DNA from 3 places in the Pseudomonas sp. MT3 genome. Region 3 is predicted to be linked to each of the others. Evidence: riboswitches for the same ligand, from Rfam matches in the RefSeq annotation. Region 3 holds a riboswitch; each other region holds the start of a gene.
The links. Region 3 has a riboswitch for cobalamin ahead of btuB (TonB-dependent vitamin B12 receptor). Riboswitches for the same ligand answer to the same signal wherever they lie in the genome.
Positions count from the first base shown of each region.

Region 1 (5,234 bases), on a different contig from region 3:
CCACGTCGCTCTGGCTGCGCTCGCTGCGCCAGGCCAGGCCCTTGAAGCTGATCGGCCGGGTGATGATGCGACCGTCCAGTTCCGGCAGCGCGATGTGCATGGCCAGGTCGCGCGGGCCGAGGCCCTGCGGGTTGGCGCGCCAGAGGTCGTGGTTGTCCAGCGAGCAGATGGCTTGCAGCACCGGCACGTCGCGGCGGAACGGTCGCTCCTGTGGGGCTTCCGGGTTGGACTGGGCGAAGCCGGTGGTGTTGATGATCAGCTCGGCGTCGGCGCTATCGAGCAGATTTTCCACGGCATCGAGGCAAGCGGCTTCCTTGAGGCTGGCGACGGCGATGGGCAACGGGTTGATGCTCTGGGCCTGCAGGCGTTCGCAGAAGGTGTCGATGAAACCGGTGTTCGCCGCTTGCAGGTGGGTGCGATAGAACAGCAGCGTGGCGACCGGGTACTCAGGGTTCCAGTCGACCTGCCAGCGGGTGAGGTCGCAGCTGCCGACTTGCGGGTGATAGACCACCACTCGGGGCAGCGTCCGTGGTTCGCTCCAGGTGTAGTCGCGTTGCAGGTGGCGGCTGGCCAGGCAGGCGAAGAACTGCCGGGCGTTGTCCATGCCGCCCTGGCGCAGGTACTGCCAGAGGCGTTCGGCATCCTCAGGTGGGACGTTGCACAGGGCGCCGAGTTCGGGGTCGGGCTTGTCGTCGCCGGGCACGGCGATCAGCGTGGCGCCGCGCTCGGCCAGCGCCGCCAGTTGCTCCATGCCGTAGCGCCAGTAGCCGACGCCGCCGTGCACCGAGATCAGGATGACCCTGGCGTACTGCAGTACCTCGTCGACGTAGAAGTCCACCGAGGCGTGGTTCTGCAGCTGCATGGGGTTGGCCAGGCGCAGGCTCGGGTAGTCCTCCGGCAGCTCACGGGCGGCCTCGGCGAGCAGCGCCAGGTGCGAATCGCCGCTGCAGAGGATCACCAGCTCGGCGGGCGTCTGGGCCAGGTGGGCGATGCCGTCGTCGGGGACGAAGCCGCCGGGTTGGGTGCGCAGCAGATGCATGAGGCTTGCTCGGTGTAGGGCTTCATGTAGGAGCGAGGGGGCGCCTAGCTCTTGCTCGCGAACCAGACCCCGCTGTGAGGCCGTTCGCGAGCAAGCTCGCTCCTACGATAAGCAGTGTTATGCCAGGGCGGTACGCAGCTCGTTGCTGATGGCGGCCTGGTCCAGTTCCTGGCCGATCACGACCAGGCGGGTGCTGCGGGTTTCGTCACTGCGCCAGGCGCGGTCGAAGTGCTTGTCGAAGCGCTTGCCGACGCCCTGCACCAACAGGCGCATGGGCTTGCCGGGGATGGCGACGAAGCCCTTGATGCGCAGCACGGCGTGGCGCTCGACCAGCGCGTTCAGCACATCGAGCAGGGCGCGCTCTTCCACTTCCGGCAGGTCGACGTGGAAGGAGTCGAACTCGTCGTGGTGGTGATCTTCATGGCCTTCGTGCTCTTCATTGGAGTGGACGTGGTGAGTCGGGCGGCTGTCGATGTGCAGCTCGGCCTCGGCGTTCAGCCCCAGCAGCACCGAGAGCGGCAGCTGGCCGGAGTTGGCTTCGACGATCTTCACTGCCGGCGGCAGCTCCTCGGCAACTTCGGCGCGCACGCGGGCCAGCGCCTCGGCGTCCAGCAGGTCGGCCTTGTTCAAGACCACCAGGTCGGCGCTGGCTAGCTGGTCCTCGAAGAGTTCGTGCAGCGGCGATTCGTGGTCCAGGTTCGGGTCCTGCTTGCGCTGCTCGTCCACCTGCTCGGGATGGGCGGCGAAGGTGCCGGCAGCCACGGCCGGGCTGTCGACCACGGTGATCACCGCGTCCACGGTGCAGGCGTTGCGGATTTCCGGCCACTGGAAGGCCTGCACCAGCGGCTTGGGCAGGGCCAGGCCCGAGGTCTCGATGAGGATCTGGTCGAGGTCGCCACGGCGCGCCACCAGCTCGCGCATCACCGGGAAGAACTCTTCCTGCACGGTGCAGCACAGGCAGCCGTTGGCCAGCTCGAAGACGCGGCCGACCGCCTCTTCTTCGCTGCAACCGATGGAGCACTGCTTGAGGATTTCGCCGTCGATGCCCAGCTCGCCGAACTCGTTGACGATCACCGCGATGCGGCGGCCGGAGGCAGTATCGAGCATGTGGCGGAGCAGGGTGGTCTTGCCGGCACCGAGGAAGCCGGTGACGATGGTGACGGGGAGTTTGGCCAGGGTTTTCATGCGCGCCTCGCAAGTGGACATTGGAGGGCGGATGAAGGGCGCGCGCGCGGGTTCGCCGCGCAACGAAGGTCGCCACCGGATCACCCCGCCCGGTTGTCTGTTGATAACGAACCGGTTCCGGATCTCGCGAGCTAGAGCCAGGCAAGGCGGAGGATCGTCGGGGACGCGGAGTTGACTGTAGTCAATGAGCAGTCCACGACGATCCGCCAACGCAGCATGGCCGACGCGCAGCAGATCGAAAACCAGTCACGAGGCAGGTCTCCTGGCTCACAGCCCTTGATCGTCTCTTCGCCTTCCCGCCCGAATCGGCAGTGGCGCGTGAAGAGACAGGCTGTTCACAGTTGCGGGGGCAGCCGTGGCGCATCCGAAGATTTCCACGTTCCCTCTTAGCTCCGGCCAGTGCCGGAGAACCTCGAAGGGAGGAAGGCTACGCAGCGTGGCCGGGGCGGTCAATCGCCGGGGATCGGGCGACGCGCAGTTGACGCTGCGGGACTGCCGTGGTCAGCTAGCGCGGTTTCAGGTGTCTCGCGCCGACGCGCGCGAGGTGAAACGGGAAGCCGGTGCGTCCGCAAGGACCAGTCCGGCGCTGCCCCCGCAACGGTAAGCGCATCGAGGGTCGTCAGTAGCCACTGTGCCAAGGCATGGGAAGGCTGGCCCATCCGGCGAGAGTCTCTCGCTGGCGTCGCAAGCCCGGAGACCGGCCTGGAATCCTCACATTTTGGCAAACCCGCGGTGGGCGGGCGCAGGCCGTGGCGCGACCGATCCGGCGCGTTCGAATGCGTTCAACCTCTGCGTTCTCACTCTTTTCAGAGGGAACGTTCATGTCCAGCAGCATCCTGACGCAACAGGCGTCGAGTACTTCCATCCCCCTTTCCAAGCGCATCAGCCTGGCCGTTGGCGCCAGCCTGCTCGGTGCGCTGCTGGTGTATTTCGCCGGTTTCTCTCATCTGGAAGCAGTGCACAACGCTGCCCACGATACCCGCCATAGTGCGGGCTTCCCCTGCCACTGACGCACGCTGCCTGCGCGTAAGCGCAGCGTATTCGAGGCACTCGCGATCGCTGGTTCGCCGCGCTCGAGGTCTCGTTTCGTCCGGAGAACTGCAATGATCAAACGTATCGCCCAGACCGCCGGATTCGCCGGTCTGATCGCCGCGCTGGTGCTGACCGTGGTCCAGCTGCTGTGGGTATCCCCGCTGATCCTCAAGGCGGAAACCTATGAGAAATCCGAGCCGACCGCCGCACTGGTCGAAGAACATGCCCATGAGCACGCCGACGGCGCAGTTGCGGGTCATCACCATGACGAGGAAGCCTGGGAGCCGGAAGACGGCTGGCAGCGCATCCTCTCCACCACCGGCGGCAATCTGGTGGTCGCGGTGGGTTTCGCGCTGATGCTCGCGGGCCTGTTCACCCTGCGTGAGCCGGGCAAGACCTCCGAAGGCCTGCTCTGGGGCCTGGCCGGTTTTGCCGTGTTCACCCTGGCGCCGTCCCTCGGCCTGCCGCCGGAAGTCCCCGGCACCGCCGCCGCGGATCTGAGCCTGCGGCAGACCTGGTGGATCGGCACTGCCGCCGCCACCGCCGCCGGTCTCGCGCTGCTGGTGTTCGGCCGCCACTGGGCGCTGCGCATCGTCGGCCTTGCGTTGCTGGTGGTGCCGCACGTGATCGGCGCGCCGCAGCCGGAAGTGCATTCCAGCCTCGCGCCGGAAAGCCTGGCTCACGAGTTCATCGTCGCCTCGCTGGTCACCAACGCGGTGTTCTGGGCGGCCCTGGGTCTGGTGGCCGCCTGGCTGTTCCGCCGTTTCGCCCCCTCGGCCTGATTCGCCGCTATGCTCGACCCCGCAGCCGGCCCAGCCGCCTGCGGGGTTTTTATTTACAGGTGTCACTTCCAGGAGAATGCCGATGACGCTGGTTGCCGGCCTCGGTTGCCGCCGGGGCTGCCCGCTCGATGAACTGCGTGCCTTGCTGCGGGATACGCTGGCCGAGGCCGGGCTCGACGAGTCCCATCTCACCGCCCTGGCCAGCGCCACGCTGAAAGCCGACGAAGAGGGGCTGACCGCCCTGGCTGCTGCCCTCGACTTGCCGCTGGCGCTGTTCACACCGCAACAATTGGCGGCCTGCGAGAGGAACCTGGGCGAGCCTTCTGAAACTGTGCGTGCGGCCACCGGCAGCGCGAGCGTGGCCGAAGCGGCGGCATTGCTGCAGGCCGAGGCGCAAGGTGGTGCGCCGGCACGCCTGCTGGTGGGCAAGCGCCGCAGCGAGCAAGCCACCTGCGCGCTGGCTTTCATCCCCGTCGAATCCGAACGGGAGCAGCCATGACGGTCTATTTCATCGGTGCCGGTCCTGGCGATCCCGAGCTCATCACGGTCAAGGGCCAGCGGCTGATCCGCACCTGCCCGGTGATCCTTTACGCAGGTTCCCTGGTGCCGCCGGTCGTGCTGGAAGGGCACAGCGCCGAGCGCGTGGTGAATACCGCCGAACTGAACCTGGAGGAGATCGTCGAGCTGCTGACGCAGGCCCACGCGGAGGGCAAGGACGTCGCGCGGGTGCACTCCGGCGATCCCTCGCTGTACGGCGCCATCGGCGAGCAGATCCGTCACCTGCGCGAGCGCGGCATTCCCTACGAGATCATTCCCGGCGTCACTGCCACCTCGGCCTGCGCGGCGATCCTCGGTTGCGAGCTGACCCTGCCGGAGATATCCCAGACGTTGATCCTCACCCGCTACGCCAGCAGGACGCGTATGCCCGAGGGCGAGTCGCTGGCCGAGCTGGCGCAACACCAAGCGACCCTGGCCATTCACCTGGGCATCGGTCAACTGGCGAACATCGTCGCCGAACTGCTGCCGCACTACGGTGCGGATTGTCCCGTCGCGGTGATCCATCGCGCCAGTTGGCCGGATCAGGACCAGGTCACCGGCACCCTCGGCGATATCCTGCCCAAGGCGCAGGCCAAGGGTTTCCGCCGTACGGCTTTGATTCTGGTCGGGAAGGTGCTGGGGGCGGAGGGGTTTGCCGA
Region 1 is NZ_JBTVPY010000013.1:38,657-43,890, forward strand. Features, by position in the region: gene cobN (cobaltochelatase subunit CobN) at 1-1,039, opposite strand, end outside; gene cobW (cobalamin biosynthesis protein CobW) at 1,157-2,224, opposite strand; cobalamin riboswitch at 2,460-2,654, opposite strand; cobalamin riboswitch at 2,726-2,944, shown strand; gene ACYCAX_RS14955 (CbtB domain-containing protein) at 3,046-3,234, shown strand; gene ACYCAX_RS14960 (CbtA family protein) at 3,328-4,038, shown strand; gene ACYCAX_RS14965 (cobalamin biosynthesis protein) at 4,121-4,537, shown strand; gene cobM (precorrin-4 C(11)-methyltransferase) at 4,534-5,234, shown strand, end outside.
Region 1: another riboswitch for cobalamin. It lies ahead of ACYCAX_RS14955 (CbtB domain-containing protein); the one in region 3 lies ahead of btuB (TonB-dependent vitamin B12 receptor).

Region 2 (5,234 bases), on a different contig from region 3:
CTGGCTCTCCAGGCCGTTGCTGGCGCTATCGAGGTAGAAGACGTCCAGCAGTTGGCGGCCGGTCGAAAGCCGGCGCGCTTCGGCCAGCTCGGCGCGCTGCCGGCGGATCAGATCCTGCGCCCGCTCCTGCTCGCCAAGCAGATCGCCCAGAGTCTTCAGGTCCGTCTCGACACCAGCGAACAGATCGTCCTGCCAAACTCCGCAACCGGCATCCAGCAGGTAGCTGGCGACGCCGTGGCCGGCCAGTTCCTCGCGAGACAGGTTGCCCAGCCGGAAGGCGGAGGCGAACCCAGCCACCACCAGGTCCGGCTGCTGCGCGTAGACCGCTTCCGCCGACGGATACTGGCGCGACAGCAGCGGCACGCCGCGATAGCTTCCTTTGGTCAGGTCGAGATCGTCATCGATGTAGGCCACGCCGATCAGCCGCTCCCTGGCGCCCAGCGCCAGCAGCAGGTCGGCGGCGTGCTGGTTGAGGGCGAGGATGCGTTGCGGCGGGTGGTCGATTCGCCAGGTTTGGGCGCAGTTGCGGTAGTCCTGGGCGGAAGCAGTTACCGCCCCCAGAATCAACGCCAAACCAAGCGCCAGGCTTGACCTGTAGGAGCGAGCTTGCTCGCGAACAGCGCCAGCTCTGAAACATCGCGGACGAAGTCCGCTACTACGCTCCTGGGAAGTCCGTGCCGGGATTCGCCCCTCACCCCGACCCCCTCCCTCAGGGAGAAGGAGCAGCCTATGCCGGCTGAAAGCTCGGCCTTCCCCTGCACCGAACGGTCCCATCTCCCTCCGGGCAGGGGTTAGGGTGAGGAGCCGTTGAAGGAGGACGACGAACCCAACTCCCTGCATCCAGCGGTTCGCGAGCAAGCTCGCTCCTACGAAGCGCGAGTGCGTCATAGTTCATCCACCCGCAGCTCCGCCACCGGCACGCCGTCACGCAGATGCTCCGCCACCACCCGGCACACCTGCTCGTCACTGCGCAGGCCATACCAGACACGTTCGGGATACACCGTCAGCAGCGGCCCGCGATTGCACGGGAACTGGCAGCCGGTGCGGGTCAGCAGGGCGCCCTCGGCGTTCTCGTAGAGGTCGAGGCGGATCAACTCGCGGCGCAGGGTCTTCCACAACGGCAGCGCGCCGCGCCGCACGCAGCGCGGCCCGGTGCAGAGGAACAGGTGACGGCGATGCGGCGGCGGCGCGGACCAGTCCGGTTGCGACGGCACCTCGCCGACGCCCTGGCAGTCCAGCTGTTGCGCCGGATCGTCAATCGCCGTCAGCACCGCCGCCACATCCAGCCCGCGCCGACCGAGCGCCGAAGCGGTGACCTTCGGCAACGGCGCCTGCGGATGCTCCCCGCACAGCGCAGCCAGTTCCGCGCGCAGCCACTCGAGATAGGCGCCGTCGGCGGTCGGTTCGAGGTCCACCAGCAGCAGTTCGATACTCTCGGCCAACAGCTCGCGCACCCGCCCCCAGAGCGAATCGAAACCCTCACCGGTGTCGATGCATTCGACGCCGGCGAGGCGCGCCGATACCTCGCGCAGTAGGCGCTCGCCCTGGGCTCCGGCCAGCGGGCCGACCAGCAGGATGGCCTTCATCAGAAGCTGAAGGTGTAGCGCAGCTCGGCGGTGCGCGGCCGGCCGAGGTTGTCCACCTGGCGGATACCGTTGCTGCTGCGGCCGGTGGCGTAGTCGCGGTCCAGCAGGTTCTCCAGCAGCAGGCTCAGGCGATGCGCGCGGGCGCCGTCGAGGTAGCGGTAGGCATCGCCATCGAGCACGCTGTAGTGGCCGTAGTCGTCGTCCTGGGCGCTGACGATGGAGCCGACGTAGCGCGCGGCAAGACCGGCGCCCCAGAGGCTGTCGTCATAGCCCAGGCGCAGGCGGGCAAAGAAGTGCGGGATGTTGTTCACCGTCACGCCGTCGTGGCTGTCCACCCGATTGCGCGTGGCGTCGGCGGAGAGCTGCCAGTGCCGGCCGAACTGCCACTGGCCGTTGGCTTCCACGCCACGCACGGTGATCTCGCCATTGCCGTTCACCCATTGATCGCCGGCGAGGGTGATGAGGTCGGTGATCTCGCGACGGAACAGGGTGACGCTGCCGCTCCACGGCTGGTCGAACAGCTCGCCGGTGTAGTCCAGGCCCAGTTCGGCGTTGCGGCTGCGCTCGGGCTTGAGGTCGCGGTTGCCGACTTCGTCGCCCGGTTCGTTGACGAACAGTTGCTCGGCGGTGGGCAACTTGAAGGCGGTGCCCAACTGGCCGCGCAGCTTGAGCTGCTGCGTGAGGTCGTAGAGCGAGGTCAGCATCCACACGGTGGCGCCCTCACCGCCCGAGATTTCCTCGCGGCGCACGCCCAGGCTCGGGTGCCAGTCGGGCAGCGCCTCGATGTTCGGTCGCAGCTGGGCGTAGAGCGCATGGGATTCGGCCTTGTCGTTGTCGATGATCAGCACATCGTCCTGGCCCTTGTACCACTGGTTGTCGTTGCCGAAGACCAGCTCGTGGCCACCGCCGAAGCGTGCCTTGCCTTCAAGCTGCGTGCCCCAGTCGGTGAAGCCCCAGTAGTCGTTGTGATTGAGCACCTGGGTACCGCCGCCCTGCAGGTTGTAGACGCGGTCGTAGCGGGTGTCCCAATCGTTGAGGTGGGTCTTGGCGAACCAGCTGAAATCGTCGCCGACGCTCTGCTGGAAGGTCGCCGTGGCGATCTGCTGCACGCGGTTGTTGCTGGTGTGGTGGTTGGAGGTCGGCCGGGCGAAGTCCAGTTCGGCATCGGCGTACTGGTAGAACAGCTCCAGCCGCGAGGCCTCACCGATGGCCTGGATGGCCTTGGCGCCGAACACGTTGACGTCGTACGAGCGACGCTTGTCGCTGACCGTACTGGTCATGTCCTGGTCGCGGTACGGCTGGTAGCCGTCGGAGCGGTTGTGGCTGACATAGGCCATCAGGCCGAGGTCGCCCAGGCCGTTGTGCACGATCTTCTCGGCGCGGGCATCACCGCTGCGGCCCTTGAAGGTGTCCAGGCCGAGGTTCACCTCGCCGGATGCCTCGCGACTGCGCGCGCTGCGGGTGACGATGTTGATCACCCCGGACACCGCCTGGGTGCCGAACAGCAGGCCCTGGCCGCCCTTGAGCACTTCGATGCGCTCCACCGCGGTGGTCGGCAGGGTGTCGAGGTAGATGCCGCCGTAGAGGCGGTTGTTCAGGCGCACGCCGTCCAGCAGGATCAGCGTGTCGTCGTTGCGTCCGCCGAGCAGCGAGTAGGTGCCGTAGTCGAACGGGCCGTTCTTCGGCGCGACGAACAGGCCGGGCACGTACATCTGCAGCACGCGGGTGATGTCGGCGCTGGGGCCGGCGCGTTCGATCTGCTGGCGGTCGATGACCTCCAGCTTGCTGCCGTAGCGGGCCATGTCCGCCACGGTGGTGGACTCCACCGAAGGCGCGTTGACGATTTCATCGGCCAGGTCCAGCGGCGCCGCCGACAGGTGCGGGCCGAGGACGCAGAGGGAGAAAACGGGAGTCCAGCGCAGGGCACGCCGGTTCGGATAGATAGGAAGTTGCAAGGTGATCGCCTCGAAATCGGGATTTCGCAGGCGGCGCAGCGACACCCGGAACGAGCGCGCCCCGGGAACCGGCTCACGCCCGCCCACCGCGGGTTTGCCAAACAGGTTCCAGGCCGGTCTCCGGGCTTGCGAGGATCATGAAACATCCGCCTTCCCATGCCTGAACACAGTGGCCTAGTGGATGCTCCGCTCGCTTACCGTTGCGGGGGCAGCGCCGGACTGATCGCACGAGGGCGACGCACCGGCTTCCCGTTTCACCCCACGCACGGCGGCGGGGGGCACCTGAAACGGGGCGAATCTGAACATTCGGCGGACGAAAGCGTCAAGCGCGGGGGTTGGACAGGATGTTGCGGGAGCGGCGCAAAAGCGCAGGATCAGTGCCAGGGATCGTAGGTACCGAAACTCCAGATGTGCCCTTCCGGACCACGGCAGGTGAAACCCTGGCCGCCGTAGTCCTCGTCCTTGATGTCGATGACGATCTGCGCACCACCGTCCACTACCGCGCGATACAGCGCCTCGGCATCCCTCACCACCACATAGATGCTCTGGGTGCAGCCGCCAATCTCGTCGGGCTGGCGCATCAGCCGGCCGTACTCATTGTCGTGCAGCGACCCGAGCATCACCAGCCCACTGCCATCGGCCAGCGCCAACTGCGCGTGGGCGATGCCGCCGTGGTCATCGGCGACCACCAGCTGCCGCTGGAAACCGAAGGTGGCGCACAGCCAGTCGATGGCCTGCGGCGCATCGCGGTAGCGCAGGCAGGGAATGACGCTGGGGCGGGCGATGGGAGCGGGCGTGGGCATGGCGATCTCCGGCGAAAAGGGCGCGAGGTTCTGAGCATAGTCGCCCGCTTTGCGCTGCTCAGCGCTGCCCGGAGACCAACCGCAACACGGGGAGCCACACCGAAGCGCAAGTTCCTGCAAGACCGCTCCAGGGACCAGCAGTAGTTTGGACAGAACGATCCCAAGGAGAAAACCACCGTGACCCAACGCCAACCGATCAACCTGCAGGACAAGCTCGGCCGCATCACTGAGACCTGGCAGCCGCGAGTGATCGCCGAGATGAACGACTACCAGTTCAAGGTGGTGAAGCTGCACGGCGATTTCGTCTGGCACAGCCACGCCGACACCGACGAGACCTTCATCGTGCTCGACGGCGAGCTGCGCATCGACTTCCGCGACGGCCCGCTGACCCTGCGAGCCGGCGAACTCTACGTGGTGCCTCGCGGCGTCGAGCACAAGCCCTATGCCGAACACGAGGTGCAGGTGATGCTGATCGAACCGCGCGGCGTGCTGAACACCGGCGACCAGGGCGGCGAACGCACGGCGGAGAATGATCGCTGGATCTGACCGTCGATCACCTGCCCTGACGACCGCCGATCAGCGGCCGCTCCCGCTTCGCTGGCTGCTGCTATGCCTGTCGGAAGAACGCCGCTCCCAGCCGGAGACTGTCACGCCTGGGATACACAGGCGCGGCTCTGGCGGCGTCGCCGGTTCGGGTCCGCGTCCAGCGAAGCCCGGAGCCGGGCCGGAGGTGCGACATGCTTTATCTGGTGAACTGGACCATCCCCATCGAGAACCGCGACAGGATCATCCAGCGCTTCCTCAAGACCGGCGGCCAGCCGCCGCCCGGCGTGAAGCTGGTCGGTCGCTGGCACGCCATGGGCCACATGCTCGGCTTCGGCCTGGCGGAA
Region 2 is NZ_JBTVPY010000017.1:58,453-63,686, forward strand. Features, by position in the region: gene ACYCAX_RS18025 (ABC transporter substrate-binding protein) at 1-573, opposite strand, end outside; gene ACYCAX_RS18030 ((2Fe-2S) ferredoxin domain-containing protein) at 885-1,586, opposite strand; gene ACYCAX_RS18035 (TonB-dependent receptor plug domain-containing protein) at 1,586-3,541, opposite strand; cobalamin riboswitch at 3,636-3,842, opposite strand; gene ACYCAX_RS18040 (VOC family protein) at 3,916-4,344, opposite strand; gene ACYCAX_RS18045 (cupin domain-containing protein) at 4,522-4,890, shown strand; gene ACYCAX_RS18050 (DUF3303 domain-containing protein) at 5,082-5,234, shown strand, end outside.
Region 2: another riboswitch for cobalamin. It lies ahead of ACYCAX_RS18035 (TonB-dependent receptor plug domain-containing protein); the one in region 3 lies ahead of btuB (TonB-dependent vitamin B12 receptor).

Region 3 (5,234 bases):
CGGAGATCGGCCTGGGCATTGCCTGTGCTTCCCTGGTCAGCGTGCTGCTGTGGCCGCGCAGCACGGAGCAGCAGTTGCTCGAGCAGGCGCGCAAGGTCTGGTCGTCGACGCTGAAGGCGGCGTCCGCGGAAATGCTGGGCACCGATGAACACGCGGCGCTGATCGCTACCCTGGGCAGCATTCTGGAGCTGGATGGGCGGCAGGAGCAGGCGTGGTTCGAAGGTCCGACGGGGCGTCGGCGAGTGCCTGCGTTGCGTGGGCTCAATGCCGCCCTGCTCGGCCTGCTGCGCGCCGCGCGCCGGGTTGCGCGGGAAGGACGGTTGCTCGACGCCGCCGTCGAGCTGGCCGTGCGCCCCTGGCGCGAGCTGGTGCGCGAGTGCCTGGAGAATGCGCAACAGCCCGACTTCACCGCCTGCCGGGAGCATCTGCTCGGTGCGCTGGAGAACGCCGCAGGTGCACAGGAGCGCGATTACCTGGAATCTCTGCTGGCGGTGCTGGATCGGGGCCGGCAATCCCGGCGCAGCCTGGAAGCACTGCTTTACGGTGAAGCGACACGCGAGGCGCCGGCGCTGATCGTCTGGCACCGGGACGTCGAGCGCGGGCTGCTGTTCGGCCTGCGCAGCGCCCTGGCATTTCTCTGCGTGGCGGGGTTCTGGGTGGTCAGTGCCTGGCCCAGCGGCCTGGGCGCGGTTTCCATCACCGGTGTGGTGCTGAGCCTGTTCGCCAGCCGTGACGAGCCAGCCGGCGCGGGCCTGAACTTCCTGCGCGGCATCCTCCTCTCGATTCCCGTGGCGGCGGTTGCCGTGCTGGTGATCCTGCCGCGATGCGAAGGATTCACGGCGCTCTACAGCGTACTCGGCATACCGCTGTTCATCGCGGCGCTGTGCACGACGCGGCCGGCCATCGCCGCAATGGCATCGGCCTTCTGCATCTTCTTCGTGAAGAACGTGGGGCCGAGCAACCAGATGGTCTACGACCTCGACCACTTCCTCAATTCGGCGTTGGCGACGGTGCTGGGCGTGGGGTTCGCGGTGCTGGTGTTCAACCTGGTGGAGCTGCGGCCGGGGCGCCGCCACTACCGGCGAGTGCTCGGCGCACTGCTGGCCGACCTGGCACGGCTGACCCGTGGCCCGCTGCCCAGGCTGGAGGCCTGGTTCGACGGGCGCAGCGCCGACCGCCTGCTGCGCCTGGTGCAATACCAGGACGGCCTGCCGCGGGAACGCCGCGCCCAATGGCGGGGAGGGCTGTTCGGCCTGGCGTTGGCGGACGAACTGCTGTTCCTGCGCGACAGCCTGGGCACGGCGCGGGGGCCGCTGCGGCGCGCGCGGGACTCTTATCTGGCGCGGTTGCGGCAGTTGCTGCTCGACGGCGGGCCGCGTAACGACCGGGAGCATGCGCTGGATGGAGTCGAGGAGGCGCTGTCGGCTGCGTTGCAGGGCAATCGCTGGCTGGAGGAAGGCCAGCGCCGCCGGGCACGGGCCGCCGTCGGCCAATTGCGCTCGATCTGGTTGCGCTGGTGCCGGGAGGCTGCGGCCGACGCACCGGTGCGCTTCGTCACCCTGGGAGCGACAGGCCGCCGCAATTGACCGTGGCTGGCGACAGCCACTAAGCTGCGCGCCTGCTTCAGGTGCCCCCGGTGCAAGTCGGGGGTGAAACAGGGAAGCCGGTGAAGTCCGACCTCGCGGTCCGACCAGTCCGGCGCTGCCCCCGCAACGGTAAGCGAGCATCGAACCGCATTCCGCCACTGTGCCATCGGCATGGGAAGGCGCGGTTTCAGGAGCCTGTCACGGCCCACTCGCAAGCCCGGAGACCGGCCTGCTGCATGTCATGGCATCGCGGTGGGCGCTGTCGAGCGTTCCGGCTGATCGACCGCCGGGGCGCTACCGTCCTCCGCCTGCCTTTTTCGGTCAGAGCCGCGCGGGTGAGAGCGGCGGAGTGAGTTCACGTGAAGCATTTCCTCTATTGGCCGACAGCCCTGGCGCTGGGCGGCTTCTCCTGCATCGGCCTGGCGGCGGACGAAGCGCCGCTGGTGCTCGACGATCAACTGGTGACCGCCACGCGCACCGAGCGCCGCGCCGAGCAGACGCTCGCTTCGGTCAGCGTGCTGGACCGCGCCGACATCGAGCGCAGCCAGGCGCAATCGGTGCCCGACCTGCTGCGGCGGCTGCCGGGGATTTCCCTGGCCAGCAACGGCGGCCCCGGCAAGGCCACCAGCCTCTACCTGCGCGGCAGCGAATCCGACCATGTGCTGGTGCTGATCGACGGCATCAAGGCCGGCTCGGTTTCGTCCGGCGGTGCGTCCTTGCAGGACTTGCCGGTGGCGCTGATCGAGCGCATCGAAGTGGTGCGCGGGCCGCGTTCCAGTCTGTACGGTTCCGAGGCCATCGGCGGGGTGATCCAGATATTCACCCGACAGGCACTGGAGCCGGGCTTCAAGCCCTGGGCCTACGCCGGGGCGGGTAGCCAGAGCACCTACGAAGGCAGCGCCGGAGCCTCGGCCGGCAACGGTCGCGGCTGGTTCGCCCTCGGCGTATCGAGCCTGGATACCGCCGGCATCGACGCCAAGGCCAACGGTGCCAGCGGCCATGAGCCGGACCGCGACGGCTACCGCAACCTGTCCGGTTCGCTGCGTGCCGGCTACCGTTTCGACAACGGTCTGGAGCTGGACGGCAGCCTGCTGCAAACCGATTCGCACAACGACTTCGACACGGTGAACAGCCGCCGCACCCAGGGCTTCGATGCCTACAACGATGGCGTGCAGCGGGTGATCGGCGGCCGCGTGCGCTTCGCGCCGCTGGAGCCCTGGCGGGTGAGCCTGTCCGCCGGGCGCAGCGAGGACAAGTCCGATGCCTACCAGGACGGTGCCTTCTACTCGCGCTTCGACAGCCGTCGCGACACCGCGTCCTGGCAGAACGACCTGGACCTCGCGCCCGGCCACACCCTGACCCTGGGCTACGACTGGCAGCAGGATGAACTAAGCAGTTCCACAGACTATGCACTGACCTCCCGCGACAACCGCGGCACCTTCGCCCAGTACCTGGGCAGCGCGGGGCGGCATGACTGGCAACTGAGCCTGCGCCACGACGACAACCAGCAGTTCGGCAGCCGCAACACCGGCAACCTCGCCTGGGGCTACGCGCTGACCGACGCCGTACGGGCCTTCGCCAGCTACGGTACGGCGTTCAAGGCGCCGACCTTCAACGAACTCTATTACCCTGGCTACGGCAACCCCGACCTGGATGCGGAAACCTCGCGCAGCGTCGAAGTCGGCGTGGACGGTCGCCACGGCTGGGGCCACTGGGCGGTGAACCTGTACCGCACGGCGATCGACGACCTGATCGCTTACGACTCGGCATTGCGTGCGCCGGACAATATCGACCAGGCGCGCATCCGCGGTGTCGAACTGCAGCTGGGCAGCCAGTGGCGGGACTGGGTGTGGAACGCCAACGCCAGCCTGCTCGACCCGGAAAGCCGCGCCAGCGGCAACCGTGGCAACGACCTGCCGCGCCGCGCCCGGCAGTTGTTCAACCTGGACCTCGACCGGCGCTTCGACGCGCTGAGCCTGGGCGCCAGCCTGCACGCCGAAGGCCACCGCTACGATGACCTGGCCAACCGCAATCGCCTGGGCGGCTTCGCTACCCTGGACCTGCGCGGCGAGTATCGACTGAACCCGGAGTGGCGTCTGCAGGCGCGCCTGAGCAACCTGTTCGACGCCGATTACCAGACCACCCTGGGCTATGAGCAGCCCGGCCGCGCCGTACTCTTCGGCGTGCGCTACCAGGCCCTTTGAGAGGAGAGAGACCGATGAGCGAATCCCCGGAAAAGGACGAACGCCACCGTTCGCGCATGCAGCGCAAGAAAACCGTGGTCGACGAGAAGATCGCCCAGGCCCAGGGCGAGCGTGGTGTGTTCCTGGTCCACAGCGGCAACGGCAAGGGCAAGAGCAGCTCGGCCTTCGGCATGGTCGCCCGCGCCTTGGGCCACGGCATGAAGGTGGGCGTGGTGCAGTTCATCAAGGGCGCCGCCACCACCGGCGAGGAGACCTTCTTCCGGCGTTTCCCCGAAGAGGTCAGCTACCACGTGATGGGCGAGGGCTTCACCTGGGAGACCCAGGACCGCCAGCGCGACATCGCCAAGGCCCGCGAGGCCTGGGACGTCGCCCGCCAGTTGCTGGGCGATCCGCAGATCGGCCTGGTGGTGCTGGACGAGGTGAACATCGCCCTCAAGCATGGTTACCTGGCGCTGGACAGCGTGCTCGCCGACATCGCCGCCCGTCCACCGATGCAGCATGTGGTCGCCACCGGGCGCGGCGTGCTGCCGGCGATGGTCGAGACGGCCGACACCGTGACCGAGATGGGCCTGGTGAAGCACGCCTTCAAGGCGGGCATCAAGGCGCAGAAAGGGGTGGAGTTCTGATGGCTGCCGTCGTGCCGGAACGCACCTGATGTCCGACTCCCGTCAGTGCCCCGCACTCCTGATCGCCGCCCCGGCCTCCGGCCAGGGCAAGACCACCGTGACCGCCGCCTTGGCACGCCTGCACACGCGCCTCGGACGCCAGGTGCGGGTGTTCAAGTGCGGCCCGGACTTCCTCGACCCGATGATCCTGGCCCGAGCCAGCGGCGCGCCGGTGTACCAGCTGGACCTGTGGATGGTTGGCGAGGCCGAGAGCCGCCGCCTGCTCTGGGAAGCCGCCGAGGAGGCCGACCTGATCCTGATCGAAGGCGTGATGGGACTGTTCGACGGTTCGCCCTCGGCGGCCGATCTCGCCCGCCGCTTCGGCGTGCCGGTGATGGCGGTGATCAACGGCCAGTCGATGGCCCAGACCTTCGGCGCGCTGGCGGTCGGCATGGCTACCTACCAGAGCGACCTGCCGTTCTCCGGCGTACTCGCCAACCGCATCGGCAGCCAGCGCCACCGCGACCTGGTGCGCGACAGCCTGCCGGAATGGATCCGCTGGTATGGCGCGCTGCCGCGCGACACCGAGGTGGAACTGCCCAGCCGTCACCTGGGCCTGGTGCAGGCCGACGAACTGGCCGACCTCGACGCCCGCCTGGACGCCGCCGCCGATGCCCTGGCCGCCAGCGCCAGTACCGAGCTGCCGGTGCCGGTGCGCTTCGCGGCAGCCGGGCCGCGCGCCGCGCTCGGTCGTCTCGACGGCGTGCGGATCGGCGTGGCGCGGGACAACGCCTTCGCCTTCCTCTACCAGGCGAACCTCGATCTGCTGCGCGCACTGG
Region 3 is NZ_JBTVPY010000010.1:56,003-61,236, reverse strand. Features, by position in the region: gene ACYCAX_RS12215 (FUSC family protein) at 1-1,586, shown strand, start outside; cobalamin riboswitch at 1,609-1,833, shown strand; gene btuB (TonB-dependent vitamin B12 receptor) at 1,946-3,790, shown strand; gene cobO (cob(I)yrinic acid a,c-diamide adenosyltransferase) at 3,805-4,416, shown strand; gene ACYCAX_RS12200 (cobyrinate a,c-diamide synthase) at 4,445-5,234, shown strand, end outside.